2 regions of the Sphingomonas silueang genome follow, and region 1 is predicted to be linked to the other one. Evidence: riboswitches for the same ligand, from Rfam matches in the RefSeq annotation. Region 1 holds a riboswitch; the other holds the start of a gene.
The links. Region 1 has a riboswitch for cobalamin ahead of metE (5-methyltetrahydropteroyltriglutamate--homocysteine S-methyltransferase). Riboswitches for the same ligand answer to the same signal wherever they lie in the genome.
Positions count from the first base shown of each region.

Region 2: linked by a shared signal. The riboswitch ahead of ABLE43_RS16105 (TonB-dependent receptor plug domain-containing protein) and the one ahead of metE (5-methyltetrahydropteroyltriglutamate--homocysteine S-methyltransferase) in region 1 are both predicted to bind cobalamin.

Region 1 is NZ_JBDZDK010000033.1:25,120-32,801, reverse strand. Features, by position in the region: gene epsC (serine O-acetyltransferase EpsC) at 1-303, shown strand, start outside; gene ABLE43_RS20060 (phosphate/phosphite/phosphonate ABC transporter substrate-binding protein) at 407-1,210, opposite strand; gene ABLE43_RS20055 (fatty acid desaturase) at 1,203-2,078, opposite strand; gene ABLE43_RS20050 (FAD/NAD(P)-binding protein) at 2,127-3,491, opposite strand; gene nhaA (Na+/H+ antiporter NhaA) at 3,593-4,747, shown strand; cobalamin riboswitch at 4,790-5,012, shown strand; gene metE (5-methyltetrahydropteroyltriglutamate--homocysteine S-methyltransferase) at 5,127-7,415, shown strand; gene ABLE43_RS20035 (PilZ domain-containing protein) at 7,452-7,682, opposite strand, start outside.
Region 2 is NZ_JBDZDK010000019.1:46,982-54,663, reverse strand. Features, by position in the region: gene ABLE43_RS16125 (PAS domain-containing protein) at 1-275, opposite strand, end outside; gene ABLE43_RS16120 (sugar kinase) at 354-1,355, opposite strand; gene kduD (2-dehydro-3-deoxy-D-gluconate 5-dehydrogenase KduD) at 1,352-2,107, opposite strand; gene kduI (5-dehydro-4-deoxy-D-glucuronate isomerase) at 2,119-2,958, opposite strand; cobalamin riboswitch at 3,302-3,520, shown strand; gene ABLE43_RS16105 (TonB-dependent receptor plug domain-containing protein) at 3,710-5,641, shown strand; gene ABLE43_RS16100 (ABC transporter substrate-binding protein) at 5,664-6,482, opposite strand; gene ABLE43_RS16095 (FecCD family ABC transporter permease) at 6,722-7,682, shown strand, end outside.

The DNA.
Region 1 (7,682 bases):
ACCGGCGTGGTGATCGGCGAGACGGCGGTGATCGGCGCGCGGGTGCGGCTGTACCAGCATGTCACGCTCGGCGGGCGCGGGCGGCGACCGAACGGCCACGAACCCCCGCGCGGTCCGCTGGCCGAGCGCGAGGCGCGGCATCCGATCATCGGCGACGACGTGCTGATCTATGCCGGGGCGACGATCCTCGGCCGGGTGCGGATCGGCGACCGCACGGTGATCGGCGGCAACGTCTGGCTGCTGAGCGACGTGGCGCCGGGCAGTCTGGTGCTGCAACCCGAAGCGGTGGTGACCAAGCGATAGCGCGTCGTTCGACCACACCACCGTTCGTGTCGAGCGCAGTCGAGACACCCTGCGCAGCGCTTGCGGCACGTCCCCCGACTCCACTCCGGACAGGCGGTAGCGCTCAGGCGAGCGCAGGATAGCCCGCCGCTGCCGCCGCCGCATCCTGTCGGGCGACATGCGCGCGCAGGTCGGCGCGGCTCGGCACGATCCCGGTCAGGCCCAGTACCGCGCGCGCCTCGGCCAGCACGGGATCGGCGAGCACCCGGTCGAGGCCGGAGCGCAGACGGGCGACGACCTCGGGCGGCGTCGTGGCCGCCGTGACGAACGCCGGGGTCGCGGCAGGCGCGCTCCAGTCGAGCGTGCGCAGCGCGCCGGTCACGTCGGGCGCGAAGCGGGCGAGCGCGGCGAAGGTCACTTCGTCGATCGCGGCCACGTCCGCCCGCCCCCCGGCCACCACCTCCGCGCTGCGGGCATGCGCGCCGGTTTCGATCACCGGGGCGAAGAACGGCGCGCCGCCTGCCAGCGGTGCGATCCGGTCGCGCAGCAGCGCCATGCCGGTGTTCGATCCCGCGTCGTTGATCGCCACCCGCCGTCCCCGCAGGTCGGCAAGGGCGCGCGCGGGATCGTCGCGCCGCACCACGATCCGGCTGCGATGCGTGCCCGGCGTCGCCGTCCCGGCATAGACCGGATGGCCGAGCAGCCGCAGCCGGTCATGCGCCAAGGCCCATGGCCGGGTGCAGATCATGCCGAGCAGCAGGCCGGGATGCGACCACACCTCCCCGGTCCCCACGCCGCGCGTCAGCCGGGCGGGCACCCCCCGCACGCCGCGCAACCGCAGGTCTTCGGCGATCCCCGCCCAGAGCGCGTCATTCGCGGCATGCTGGCCGGGGTGGTCGTACATGCCGAGCCATGCGATCTCAGCCATGGTCGCCCGCCGCCAGCGCCGGATGCAGCACCCGGTCGTGCGGGCGCAGCGCGAAGCGGCGCACCACCTCGCGATACCCCCGATAGCGCGGCTCCGCCCGATCGGTCCGCATCCGCTCCAGCAACGGCAGGCGATACCACGGCGCGGCGGGAAAGGCATGGTGTGCGGCATGCAGGTTGTTGTTGAGGAACAGCAGCGCCAGCGGCCCGTGCGAGGTGACGGTGGCCGCGCGCGACGGCCCGGCGGCGTCGGCGCGATGCTCGGCGAACCCGCGCAGCAGCGACGCCGCCTGCCCCGGCAGCACGAAGCACAGCAGATAGGTCGCGATCGGCAGCGCCACCGCGTCCAGCCAGACGAGCACCAGCGCGACCCCGATCAGGTGCGGCCCCCATTCGCGCGCGAAGGCGGCGGGTTCGCGCCATGCGCGGCGCACCTCGCCGGACAGGAACAGCAGGATCGCCGCCGCAGGCCCCAGCAGCATCTGCCCGAGCAGCGTCGCGCGCATCCGGGCGAGGCGCGCGGTCAGTCCGTCACCCGCGACGTAGCGCGACTCCGGATCATGATGCGGATGGGTCGGTTCGGGCGAGCGGTGATGCGCGATATGCGTCCGGCGATACACGCCGTACGGCAACCACAGCGACAGCGGCACGCCGCCGATCGCATCGTTGATCCAGCGCACCCGCGTCGGGTGTCCATGGATCGTCTCATGCTGCAACGACCCGTGCCAGCCGAGGAACCAGCCGCCCAGCACCACCAGCAGCGGGACCGGCAGCACCGCCCACCACAGCGTCACCGCCGCCCAGCCGCCATAGACCGCCGTCGCCAGCAGCAGCGTGGGCCACTCGACCCGCCTGATCGCCTTGCTCATAATCCCACTATACTGATAGGATATGCGCAAAGGCAAGCGCGTCCGGCGCTACAGCCCCTCGCCGCCGACCCAATGGGCGTTGGAGAGCGCGCGGGCGAGCGTCGCGCACTGGACGCGGATGTCGGGCACCGCGACCACTTCCCACCACATGCCGCGCGTCATCGGGCCGATCGCGTGGAGCCGGGGGTGCGCCTGCCCGTCCGCCGCCACCACGCGGGTGGCGGCATCGACGTCGATCCCCAGCCGACAGGCATCGGGCCGGACGATGCCCGCCGCCGTCAGCTGGCGCAGCAGCGGCTCGGGACTGCGCAGCAGATTGCCCTGCGGACCGGTGCAGTTGACGATGCGGGCGAAGGCTTCGGTCCGCCGCGCGTCCGACCCGCGCGGTCGCCACGTCACGGTCGCGCACCGGCCGTCGGCGGCGACCGCCTGCACCTTCCCGCCGAGGAAGCGCAGCCGCCCGGCGGCGACCAGCGCGTCGATCGCCGCGCCGATCTCCGGCGCGAGGCGGTGGCGATGCACGTCCCAGAAGGGGCGGAGATGGCGCAGGAACCGCCGCCGCTGGCCCGCGTCCGCCCCGGCCCACAGCAGTTGCGTGACCGGTCGCAGCGCGTCGACCGCACCGCGCCAGCCGCTGCGCGCCGCCTCGCCGCGCACCTCGCGGACCAGCGCCGACAGGGTGCGCGCAGGCTTCTCGCGCGCCGGATCGACCGGCGGCTGTTCGGGATCATGGACCCGCGGGCGCAACCCCCGGCGCGACAGCGCGGTGACGGTTCCGCGGAACCCCCGCCGGTCGAGCAGCAGCGCGGCATCGACTGCGGTCAGCCCCGATCCGAGCAGCAGCACCGCATCGCCGGGGGCAAGGCCCTCGGCGATATCCCCCGCCCAGGGATCGTCGCGATAGACGCCGGGCGGCAGCGCCGACAGGTCGATCCCCTCGGGCGCATGCGGCGGGAGGTTGCCGAGCGCGAGGACCGCCCGATCGAACGTCGCGTGCGTTCCGTCGGCGAAACGCGCCGTCACCGTATCCGCACCGTCGTCCAGCGCGACGACCTCGCCCGTCACCAGCATCAGCCGGTCGGGTGCCTGCGCCCGCGCCCCGGCCAGCAGGTCGGCGAGATAGGCGCCGTAGACCGTGCGCCGCACGAAGCTGGTCGGACCGCCTAGCCCGCGCGCGCCCAGCCAGCGGACGAAATGGTCGCGATCGTCGGGAAAGGCGCTCATGTTGGCGGCGCGGACGTTGAGCAGATGGCTGTCGTCCGCCGCGCTATAGGCGACGCCGCGCGCGAGCTGCGCCGTCCGCCGCTCGACCAGCGTGACGCGCGGCCCCTCCTGCCGCAGCAGGTTGAGCGCGAGCAGCGTGCCCGACGCCCCGCCGCCGACGATCAATATATGCGGGTCGGGCAACGACATGCGGCTGGCCTTTCAAACCGGTTGTGCCGAGGGGGTATAGGAACGCCGCCCCCCGCGCGATAGGGATGCGGGGTTCGCACCACCACCACAGGACTATCGCGATGCCCCATGTCGCCCCCCGGGGCATCCACCGGCTGCTGCGCGGCGAGGCGACCGGCGGCATCCTGTTGCTGCTGTCGGCGGTGCTGGCGCTGGCGGTCGCCAATTCGCCGCTCGCACCGCTCTATGCCGCGATGCTGGAGCAGCATGTCGGGCCGCTGACCGCCCGCCACTGGATCGACGACGGGCTGATGGCGCTGTTCTTTCTGCTCATCGGGCTGGAAGTGAAGCGCGAACTGCTGCTCGGCCAGCTCGCCACCTGGTCGCAGCGCATCCTGCCGGGGGCGGCGGCGGTGGCGGGGATGGTGGTTCCCGCCTTGCTCTACACCGCGTTCAACGGCGGCATGCCGACCGCGCGCGGCTGGGCGATACCGGCGGCGACCGATATCGCCTTCGCGCTCGGCATCGTCGCGCTGCTGGGATCGCGCGTGCCGCTGTCGCTGAAGATCCTGCTGACCGCGATCGCGGTGATCGACGATCTGCTGGCGATCGTGGTGATCGCGATCTTCTATACCGGTTCGATCGCGCTGGTCCCGCTCGGGCTGGCGGTGGCCGGGCTGGCGCTGCTGGTGGCGCTCAACCGTGCAGGCGTGCGGTCGCTGTGGCCATGGGCGGTGATCGGGACCGGGATATGGGTCGCGGTGCTGCTGTCGGGGGTGCATGCGACGCTGGCCGGGGTCGCGGTGGCGCTGACCGTGCCGCTGCGGACGCCCGGCGCCGTGCCGCCGCTCGAACGGCTGGAGCACGGGCTTCAGCCATGGGTCACCTTCCTCGTGCTGCCGCTGTTCGGCTTCGCCAATGCCGGGGTGTCGTTCGCCGGACTGACGCCCGCGATCCTGATCGCGCCGGTGCCGATCGGGATCATCGCCGGGCTGTTCCTCGGCAAGCAGGCCGGGATATTCGCGACCGTGCAGCTGCTGACGCGGCTCGGCTTCGCTCCGCCGCCCGCGGGGGCGAACGTCCGCCAGCTCTGGGGCATGACGGTGCTGTGCGGGATCGGCTTCACGATGAGCCTGTTCATCGGCGGCCTGGCGTTCGGCGAGGGACCGGTGATGGATTCGGTGCGGATCGGGGTGCTCGGCGGGTCGCTGCTGTCGGGCGTGCTCGGCTGGGCGATCCTGCGGCGCAGTACGCGCGAACGCCATTTTACGATATAACGAAGTCTTTATATCCTGATTGACGATCCGGTCGCGATCGTGGATATCGCCGCTGTCGAAGGTTCTTCGCCGATCCGCACCGGACCGGCGGAGCTAAGACGGGAAGCCGGTGCGGCCCTTGCAGGGCCAAGGCCGGCGCTGCCCCCGCAACTGTAAGCGGCGAGCGGCGGTCATCATGCGTCACTGGCGGAGCGATCCGCCGGGAAGGCCCGACCGTGCGCGACGACCCGCGAGCCAGGAGACCTGCCCTCGACGCGATAACGTCCACCGGCGGGGATGTCGGATCGGTCGCCTGCATCCCCGCGGCCGGTCGTCACCGTCCGCGCGGTCGCGCGCGTGCCCGTCCTGCTCGCCCGCCCTTCACACGGGGTATGAAGCAATGACCGTCACCATCGCCACGCTGGGATTCCCCCGCATCGGCGCACGCCGCGAGCTTAAATTCGCGCTCGAAAGCCACTGGTCGGGCAAGACGACCGCCACCGAACTCGCCTATGCTGCCGCCGACCTGCGGCGCACCCATTGGACGCGGCAGCGCGACCTCGGCGTCGACTGGGTGCCGTCGGGCGATTTCTCGCTCTACGACCATGTGCTCGACACCAGCGTCATGCTCGGCGCGATCCCGGCGCGCTACCGCGACGCGGGCGACGGCCTCGCCACCTACTTCGCGATGGCGCGCGGCACCGGCAACGGCGGCACCTGCGCGCACGGCGACGTGACCGCGTGCGAGATGACCAAATGGTTCGACACCAACTATCACTATATGGTCCCCGAACTGACCGCGGACCAGCGCTTCGTGCTCGACCCCGCCAAGCCGCTCGGCGATTTCCGCGAGGCGCAAGGACAGGGGATCGCGACCCGTCCGGTGCTGCTCGGGCCGGTGACGTGGCTGGCGCTGGCCAAGGGGCGCGGGGTCGATCCGCTCGACCATCTCGACGCGGTGCTCGCCTGCTATGTCGACCTGCTGGCCGCACTGGCGCAGGCGGGCGCGGAGTGGGTGCAGATCGACGAGCCGCTGCTGGTGCTGGACCTGACCGAACGGCAACGCGCCGCCTTCACCCGCGCCTATGCCCGGCTGTCGCGCGCCGGGCCGAAGCTGATGCTGGCCACCTATTTCGGCGGGCTGGAGGATAATCTGTCGCTCGCCGCCGCGCTGCCGGTGGCGGGGCTGCACGTCGATCTGGTGCGCGCGCCCGAACAGCTCGACGCGGTGCTGGCCGCAGCACCGCGCGACCTGCTGCTGTCGCTCGGCGTCATCGACGGGCGCAACGTGTGGCGCGCCGATCTCGACGCGGTGCTGGAACGGATCGAGGCCGTAGCCGCCGCGCGCGACGTGATCCTCGCCCCCTCCTGCTCGCTGCTGCATGTCCCGGTGGACCTGACGGCGGAACCGAAGCTCGACGACGAACTGCGCCAGTGGCTGGCGTTCGCGGTGCAGAAGATCGAGGCGCTGGCGATCCTGAAGGAGGCGCTGAACGAAGGGCGCGAGAGCGTCGCCGACGCGCTGGCCGATGCCGCCCGCGCCGCCGCCGCCCGCCGCGTGTCGCCGCGCATCCATGACGCAGCGGTCGCCGCCCGTACCGCCGCCGTCACCCCGGCGATGTACGCCCGCGCATCCGACCACCCGGCGCGGATCGCGGCGCAGGCGGCGGTGCTCGACCTGCCCCCCTTCCCCACCACCACCATCGGATCCTTCCCGCAGACGGCGGCGGTGCGCCACGCCCGCGCCGAACATGGTCGCGGACGGATCGACGATGCCGCCTATGCAGCGTTCCTGCGCGAAGAAACCGAACGCGCCGTGCGCTGGCAGGAGGAGGTCGGGCTCGACATGCTCGTCCATGGCGAGTTCGAGCGCAACGACATGGTGCAATATTTCGGCGAGCGGCTGTCGGGCTTCGCCTTCACCGTCCATGGCTGGGTCCAGAGCTACGGCTCGCGCTGCGTCCGCCCGCCGATCCTGTACGGCGACGTCGCCCGGCCCGAACCGATGACCGTCGCCTGGTGGCGCTATGCGCAGGGGCTGACCGACCGGCCGATGAAGGGCATGCTGACCGGCCCCGTCACCATCCTCAACTGGTCGTTCGTGCGCGATGACCAGCCGCGCGCGGACAGCTGCCGCCAGATCGCGCTGGCGATCCGCGACGAGGTGCTCGACCTCGAGGCGGCGGGCGCGAAGGCGATCCAGATCGACGAGGCGGCGCTGCGCGAAGGGCTTCCCTTACGCCGCCGCGACCGGGGAACGTATCTCGGCTGGGCGGTCGACTGTTTCCGGCTGAGCGCGGCGGGTGTGGCGGATGCGACGCAGATCCACACCCATATGTGCTATGCGGAGTTCAACGACATCCTGCCCGCGATCGGCGCGATGGACGCCGACGTGCTGTCGATCGAGACGGCGCGATCGCAGATGGAACTGCTCGAAGGCTTCGCCGCCTATCGCTATCCCGGCGCGATCGGGCCGGGCGTCTATGACATCCACGCCCCGCGCGTGCCGGGCGAGGGCGAGATGGTCGAGTTGATCCGGCTGGCCCAGGCGCATCTGTCGGTCGAACAGCTGTGGGTGAACCCCGATTGCGGCCTCAAGACCCGCCGCTGGGAAGAGGTCAAGCCGGCGATCGAGGCGATGGTCGCGGCGGCGCGGACGCTGCGCGCCGATCTGCGCGTGCCTGCCTGAGCGCAGGAGGATCGGCCGGGGCGACCCGGCCGGTCCTCACCGCTGGCGGCGATGATAGGGATCGTCGATCTGCGCCAGCCACCCCGCGACCGTGGGCGACAGGGTGGCGATGGTACCCCGCGGGCGGCGCGCGGAGTCGATGTCGATCCGCCCCCCGTCGATCCGCACGCCCGCGAAGCGATCGTCGGTCCACATCACCTCGCCCCGCATCCGGTGGTGCAACCCCATCGACACCAGCACCCGTGCACCCGGCGCCAGGGCGGCGTC
Region 2 (7,682 bases), on a different contig from region 1:
GAATCGGTATCCTCACCCTGAAGGAAGCGGCAGTTGCGCCCGATGATCTCGTCGCGAGTATAGCCGGTCAGGCGGCAGAAGGCGTCGTTGGCGAACACGACCGGATTGTCGTCCTGCCGCGGGTCGGTGATGATCATCGGCATGCGCGTGGCACGCACGGCGGCGACGAACGGGTCGGTCCCGCCGCCGGTCCCGGCGATCTCGTGCGCGATCCGGCGTTCGTCGCCGATCGCCGCGCCGCCCGCGTTGCCGCTATCGCTCAACTCGTCTCGCATCGCCACAGAAACGTGGTCCCCCCAACCGCCGTTCCTTGGCTCCTCATCCTTTCGGACGCAAGGCTCGGTGCGCAGCGGTCAGCGGCGAACGTCGAGCCCGCCGCCCAGGAAGGCGTCGATATCGGCCTGACGGAACAGGCTGGCGTCGCCCGGCAGCGAATGCTTGAGCGCCGCGACCGCGAGGCCCCAGCTTGCCGCCGTCGCCGCGTCCCGCCCCGACATCAGCGCGTGGAGCACGCCGCTGGCAAAGGCATCGCCGCCGCCGATGCGATCGACGATGCCCGACACCGCGACTTCCTGCGTCTGGACCGCGCCGGTGGGCGTATCGATCCGCGCCGACAGGCGGTTGCGATCGGCGTCATCGACATGGCGCGCGGTCGAGGCGATGTGCTTCAGGTTCGGGAAGGCGGCGAACGCCGCTTCCGCCGCCTCGCGCCGCCGGTCCTCGCCATCGCCCGAAAAGGGCTTGGCCAGCAGCAGCGACACGTCGCGGTGATTGCCGAACAACAGGTCCGCCATGCCGACCAGCCGCGTCAGCACCGCTCGGGGATCGCTGTCCCACGCCTCCCACAGCCGGGCGCGATAGTTGCCGTCGAACGAGACGGTCAGCCCCTTCGCCCGCGCCGCCTCGGCAGCGGCGATCGCGGCATTCGCGGTCTCATGCCCCAGCGCCGGGGTGATGCCCGACAGGTGCAGCCGGGTGCAGCCGTCCAGCAGCGCGTCCCAGTCCCAGGTGGACGCAGGCGCGGTCGCGAAGCTGGACCCTGCGCGGTCGTACACGATGTCCGATGCGCGCAAGCCTGCCCCGGCGCTCAGGAAATACAGTCCCATCCGGCCGTCACGAACGGCGACGCGCGAACAGTCCACCCCCTGCGCGCGCAATGCCGACACGGCGCCGCGCCCCAGCGGACTGTCGGGAACCACGCTGGCCATCGCCGCGGCATGGCCGAGATTGGCGAGCCCGACCGCAACATTGGCTTCGGCCCCGCCGACATACACGTCGAAGCGCGGGCTCTGCATCACCAGTTCGCGCCCCGGCGCGGTCATGCGCAGCAGCAGTTCGCCGAAACACAGGATCATCGTGCGAGCCACCCCCCATCGACCGCAAGGACATGGCCGTTTACATAGTCCGAAGCGGTCGAGGCAAGGAATATCGCCGCCCCGCCCAGATCGCTCGCATCGCCCCAGCGGCCCGCCGGGATACGTTCGAGGATCTGGCGGTTGCGCGTTTCGTCCGCCTGCAACGCGGCGGTGTTGTTGGTGGCGATATAGCCCGGCGCGATCGCGTTGACGTTCACCCCCTTGGCCGCCCATTCATTGGCCAGCAGCCTGGTAAGGCCGCCGATGCCCGATTTGGACGCGGTATAGCTCGGCACGCGCACGCCGCCCTGGAAGGTCAGCATCGAGGCGATGTTGATGACCTTGCCCCGCCCCTGGGCCACCATGTGCCGCCCGGCGGCCTGCGTCAGGAAGAACACCGACTTCAGGTTGGTGTCGATCACCGCGTCCCAGTCTTCCTCGGTGAAGTCGAGGCTGTCGGCACGGCGGATGATGCCCGCATTGTTGACGAGGATGTCGAGCCCGCCGAGCGTGTCGATCGTCTGGCGGACCACCCCTTCGACCGGGGCGATGGTCGACAGGTCGGCGGAGACGATCTCCGCCCGGCGGCCCAGCGCACGCGCCTTGTCCGCCGTGTCGGTCGCGGGCGTGCGCCCGATCAGCGCGACATCGGCCCCGGCGGCGGCGAGCGCCAGCGCGATCGCCTGCCCGATGCCGGTATTGGCCCCGGTGATCGCCGCGACGCGGCCCGAAAGGTCGAAGGGATTGGTCATGATCGCGTCCCTCAGGCCAGCTGGCAGATGTCGAGGACGTTCATGTCGGTATAGTCCTGGTTCTCGCCCGCCATCGCCCAGATGAAGGCGTAGGCGCGGGTGCCCGACCCCATGTGGACCGACCACGGCGGCGAGATCACCGCTTCCTCGTTGCCCATGACGATGTGGCGCATCGCCTCGCCCTCGCCCATGTAATGGAACACCTTGTCGTTGTCGGTCGGCAGCTCGAAGTAGAAATAGATCTCGCTGCGGCGCTCGTGGATGTGCGGGGGCATGGTGTTCCACACGCTGCCGGGCTTCAGCACGGTCAGGCCCATCACCAGCTGCGCCGAATCGCACACGCCGGGAATGACGAGCTGGTAGATCGTCCGCTCGTTCGATTCCTCGAGGCTGCCGCGGTCGAGCGCGTTGGCGTCGGCAATGCCGAGCTTGCGGGTCTGGAAGCCCTTATGCGCCGGGCACGACGCGATGTAGAAACGCGCACCCGCGCCGCCGAACTCGACGTCGGTCGCGCCCATGGTGACGTAGACGCAGTCCTTGTTGCCGAGCGTGAACACCTCGCCGTCGACGGTCACGGTGCCCTCGGCCTCGCCGACGTTCACCACCGCCATCTCGCGACGTTCGAGGAAGGGATGTCCCTCCGCCGACTTCGGCTCGGTCTGCGCGGGCAGCTTGACCGGCGTGTCGCCCACCGCGACGCCGCCGATCACGAACCGGTCGGCATGGGTGTAGTTCAGCACGCATTCGCCGGTGCGGAACAGGCCGTCGATCAGATAGCGGTCGCGCAGTTCCTCGTTGGACACGCATTCCATCATGTCGGGATGCGTGGCGTAATAGGTGCGGTCGAACATGATTCTCTCCCTTGGTAACCGGTATCAATGGCCCGACGGCCAGCCCCGGTCCTGCGATGCGAAACGGTCTGCAATCGTCCTACTGTGCGGCATCGATCGCGTCGACCCGTTTTTCGCCCGGAAAAGCGCCGGTCACGCCAGACCGCGGAAATCCGCGGCGTTGCGTGCCCGGAATATATCGTTCCGATAGATGGTACGGCCTTTCACTATGCGATCGTGAAGCATTCTGCCGAACGGTGATCGCCTGTCGGAATGACACCGATTACCTCATGCGCTTCCAGCCTGATGCTTGCCACGCAGGCACCGCCCGGCTAGAGGCGCGCGGCGATCCGGCGGCCATGTCGGCGGATCGTGGCACGCCGGTGCCCTTCGGGGCTTGAAACGGGAATGCGGTGCGGGGCTCTCATCCCCAATGCCGCGGCTGTCCCTGCAACTGTAAGCGGTGAGCACGCCTCCACGCCGGTCGGACATCCGACACGGCAGCCACTGGGAAACCGGGAAGGTGGGAGCGCGATTGCGACGACCCGCGAGCCAGGAGACCTGCCGGCGCGTGGTCGCTTCTGCCCGAGGTCCAGCGGAGACCGGGGCCGGTTCTCCGTGTGGAGCGACGAAACTCGATGCGGCGGGGCCGCATGCGGGGGAGTCGCCGGTTTCCACGCGCGGGGGTGCCGCCGGAGCCGTGCTTTCCTGTCCGGGCCTGGCCGCCCGTTCCCCGCCCGTCGCGCTCCTGTCCGCACCCCGGGGAACACGCATGTTGAAGACCACGCTTACCCTTGCCGCGCTGCTCGCCGGCTCCTCCGCCTTTGCCCAGGCGCTGCCGGGCGAGGCCGCCGACGACGCGACCGATCCGATCATCGTCACCGGCACCCGCGCGCTGGACGGCACACCCGCCGACCTGCTCGGCTCGTCCTATACGCTGCTCGACGCGCAGACGCTGGAGAACCGCCAGACGCGGGTCGTCTCCGACATCCTGCGCGACGTGCCGGGCGTGTCGGTCAGCCGCTCGGGCGGGGTCGGCGGCTTCACCCAGCTGCGCCTGCGCGGGACGGAGGCGAACCACACGCTGGTCCTGATCGACGGGATCGAGGCGTCCGACCCGTTCCTCGGCGAGTTCGACTTCGCGACGCTGATCGCCGACGACGTGGCCCGGATCGAGGTGCTGCGCGGCCAGCAGTCGGCGACCTATGGCTCGGACGCGATCGGCGGCGTGGTGCATTACATCACCGCCAACGGGGCGGACGCACCGGGCGTGCGCGGCCGGATCGAGGGCGGCACCTTCGATACCGTCGGCGGCGCGGCCCGGCTGGGCGGCGTTACCGGCGGGCTGGATTATGTCGTGTCGGGCGCGTTCAACAGCACCGGCGGCACGCCCTCCGCGCGGCGCGGCATTGGCGATCGTAACCTGGGCGCGGACAACCGCCAGTTCGCGGGCAAGCTGGCCTATGCACTCGCCCCCAATCTCCGCCTGTTCGCGACCGGGCGCTATGCGCGGTTGCAGGCGGATACCAACCCGCAGGACTTCGACTTCACCTCGCCGACCTACGGCTTCGTGGTGGACGGCGACGACACGACGACCTCGCGCAGCTTCCTCGGCCTCGGTCGTGCCGAACTCGACCTGTTCGACGGCGCGTGGACGCAGGCGGCGACCGTGCAGCTGAACGACACGCACCGCAACAGCCGTACCGCGGGCGACCTGACCTCCGACAATCGCGGCGAGCGGTTCAAGGCGGCGTATGATTCGACCTATCGCCTCGTCGACGGCACGCTGACCCACGCCTTCACCCTCGCCGCCGATTTCGAGCGCGAGCGTTTCCGCTCGGTCGCCGTCTTCGCGCCCTCCCCCGCCAATCTCGGGCGCAGCACCGACAACACCGGCATCGTCGGCGAGTACGACCTGCGCGTCGGCGACAAAGCCGGGTTCGGCGCGTCGATCCGCCGCGACCTGAACAACCGGTTCGAGGATGCGACGACATGGCGGGTGCGCGGCAGCTATGCGCTGTCGCCGCTGATCCGCGTGCGCACGGCGGCGGGATCGGGGATCAAGAACCCGACCAACTACGAACTGTTCGGCTTCGATCCGCGCAGCTTCATCGGCAATCCGAACCTGAAGCCGGAAAAGTCGGAAGGGATCGAGGGCGGCATCGACCTGACCCCCGCCCCCGGCGTGCGCGTCGGTGCGACGCTGTTCCGCTCGGTCCTGCGCGACGAGATCTATTCGACCTTCTCGCCCAGCTTCGTCGTCTCCCCGGCCAACCGCGCCACCCGCTCGCGCCAGCGCGGGATCGAGGCCTTCGCCCATGCGCCGCTGGGCGCAGGCTTCGTCGCCGACCTCGCCTATACCTATCTCGACGCGGTCGAGGCGGGGGCGGAGGAAGTGCGCCGCCCGCCGCACATCGGATCGGCGAACCTGACGTGGCGGGCAGCGGACGACGGTTTCGGCGCGACGCTGACTGCGCGCTATAACGGCAAGACGTTCGATTCGAACTTCACCAACCTGCCCTTGGGGCCGCGCGTGCGTCTGGACGATTATGTGCTGGTGAACCTTGCCGCCGATGCCCGGATCGCCGACCGGCTGACCGCCTTTGCCCGCGTCGAGAATATCTTCGCGGCCAAATACGAGGAGGTGTTCACCTATCGCGCGCCGGGCCGGGGTGCCTATGCCGGCATCCGCGCCGGGTTCTGACGCGGTGTCGCCCCGCCGCCGATCAGCCCCGACGCGCCAGCGTACGGGCCAGCCGTTCGGCGGCGAGGACATAGGCCGGGCCGCCGCACACCGTCCACGCCTGCGGCAGGTCGGCGCGGGCGACCCCGGCAATCGCGGGATGGGCAAGCAGTTCGGTCCCCCGATCCACCACCTGCGCGCTTTCGCTGCGCAGGATCAGGTCGGGGTGCGCGGCGACCATCTCCTCCAGCGCCAGTTGCGACAGTGCGGGCTTGCCCAACTGGGTGGCGAGGTTGACGAGGCCAACCCGCCCCATCAGTTCGTCGACCAGCGTGCCGCTGCCGGTCAGGAAGCCGCGCCGCTGGTAATCGGCGGCGATCCGGCCCTTGCCCGCCGCCTTGTCGATCGTTGCCAGCGCGCGGTCCATCCGCACGACCAGCGCCTCGGCGCGGTCGCGGTGGCCGACCGCATCGCCCACCTGCCGCAACTGCGCGACGATGTCGTCGTAGCGCGCGACCCAGCCGAGCGGCACCGTGCGGAACGCCGCTTGCGGCAGCGCGGCGAGCGCCGGGGCCGGAAACCCGGCATCGGTCAGCACGAGATCGGGTTGCAGCGCGAGCAGATCCTCGGCGCTCGCATCCATCACCGGCAGGCGGGCGGCGCGCCGCGCCCCCGCCGACATCGCCGGATCGCGCGACAGGCGGGTCAGCCCGGCGATCTGCGCATCATCGGCGAGCGCCAGCAACTGCTGATCGGCGCACAGGTTCAGCGAGACGATCCGGCGCGGGGGATCGTGGCGCGGCGGGGCGATAGCCGCAGGTGTGCAGGCGGCGAGGAGGAGCGGCAGCAGGGCGGAACGCATCGCGCCATTGGGGGCGAATGTGTTGCGGGCGCAACCCCCCGATCCTCCCCGGCAGGGAGCATCGGGTCGACCATGCCCCGCATGGTCGAGGATCGTCCGGGGGACGATCCGGCCCGATGCTGGGGACCGCCGCGAAGCGGTGGTGGAGGGGGGTGTCCTGCGCCACGACGGTTGCGATCGGGGATAGCCCCCTCCACCAGCCTGCGGCTGGTCCCCCTCCCCGTGCCGGGGAGGATCTGATGCGGTTCGTCCTGTTGCTCGGCTGCATTCTTGCCGCCGCCGCATCGCTCTGCATCGGGCCGGTTCCGCTGGGCATCGGTCGCTTCCTTGCGGCTGCGAGCGGCCACGACCCGATCGCGGCCACCATCGTGTTCCAGCTCCGCCTGCCGCGCACGCTGGTCGCGCTGCTGGTGGGCGGCATGCTCGGGATCGGCGGGGCGGCGTTGCAGGGGTATCTGCGCAATCCGCTGGCCGAACCGTCGGTGCTCGGCGCGTCGAACGGTGCGGCGCTGGGGGCGGTCGTCGCGCTGTATTTCGGGTTCGCCGCCACACAGCCGCTCGCGCTGCCGCTGCTGGCGATCCTCGGCGCGGTCGTCGCGCTGGTGCTGCTGTTCGTGCTGGCCGGACGGGGGGAGAGCGCGCTGACGCTGATCCTTGCGGGGATCGCGGTGTCGATGCTGGCGGGCGCGGGGATCAGCCTTGCGCTCAACCTGTCGCCCAATCCGTTCGCGGCGATGGAGATCGCGACATGGCTGCTCGGATCGCTGGAGGACCGCTCGCTGCGGCACGTCTGGATCGCACTGCCCTGCGTCGCGGTCGGTGCCGCGCTGCTGCTGTGGGACGGGCGCGCGCTCGATGCGCTGAGCCTCGGCGAGGACGGCGCGCGGGCGCTGGGCGTCGATCTGGCGCGGGTCCGGCTGCGCCTGCTGCTGGGCGTCGCGATCGGAGTCGGCGGGGCGGTGGCGGTATCGGGAGCGATCGGCTTCGTCGGGCTGATCGTGCCGCATTTCGTCAGGCCCTTCACCGACCGCTCGCCCTCGGCGACGTTGCTGCCCTCGGCGCTGGCCGGCGCCGCGCTGCTGACGCTGGCCGACACGGCGGTACGCCTGATCCCGACGCCGACCGAGTTGAAGCTGGGCGTCGTCACCGCGCTGCTCGGCGTGCCGGTGTTCCTGATCCATCTGATGCGGGAACGGCGGC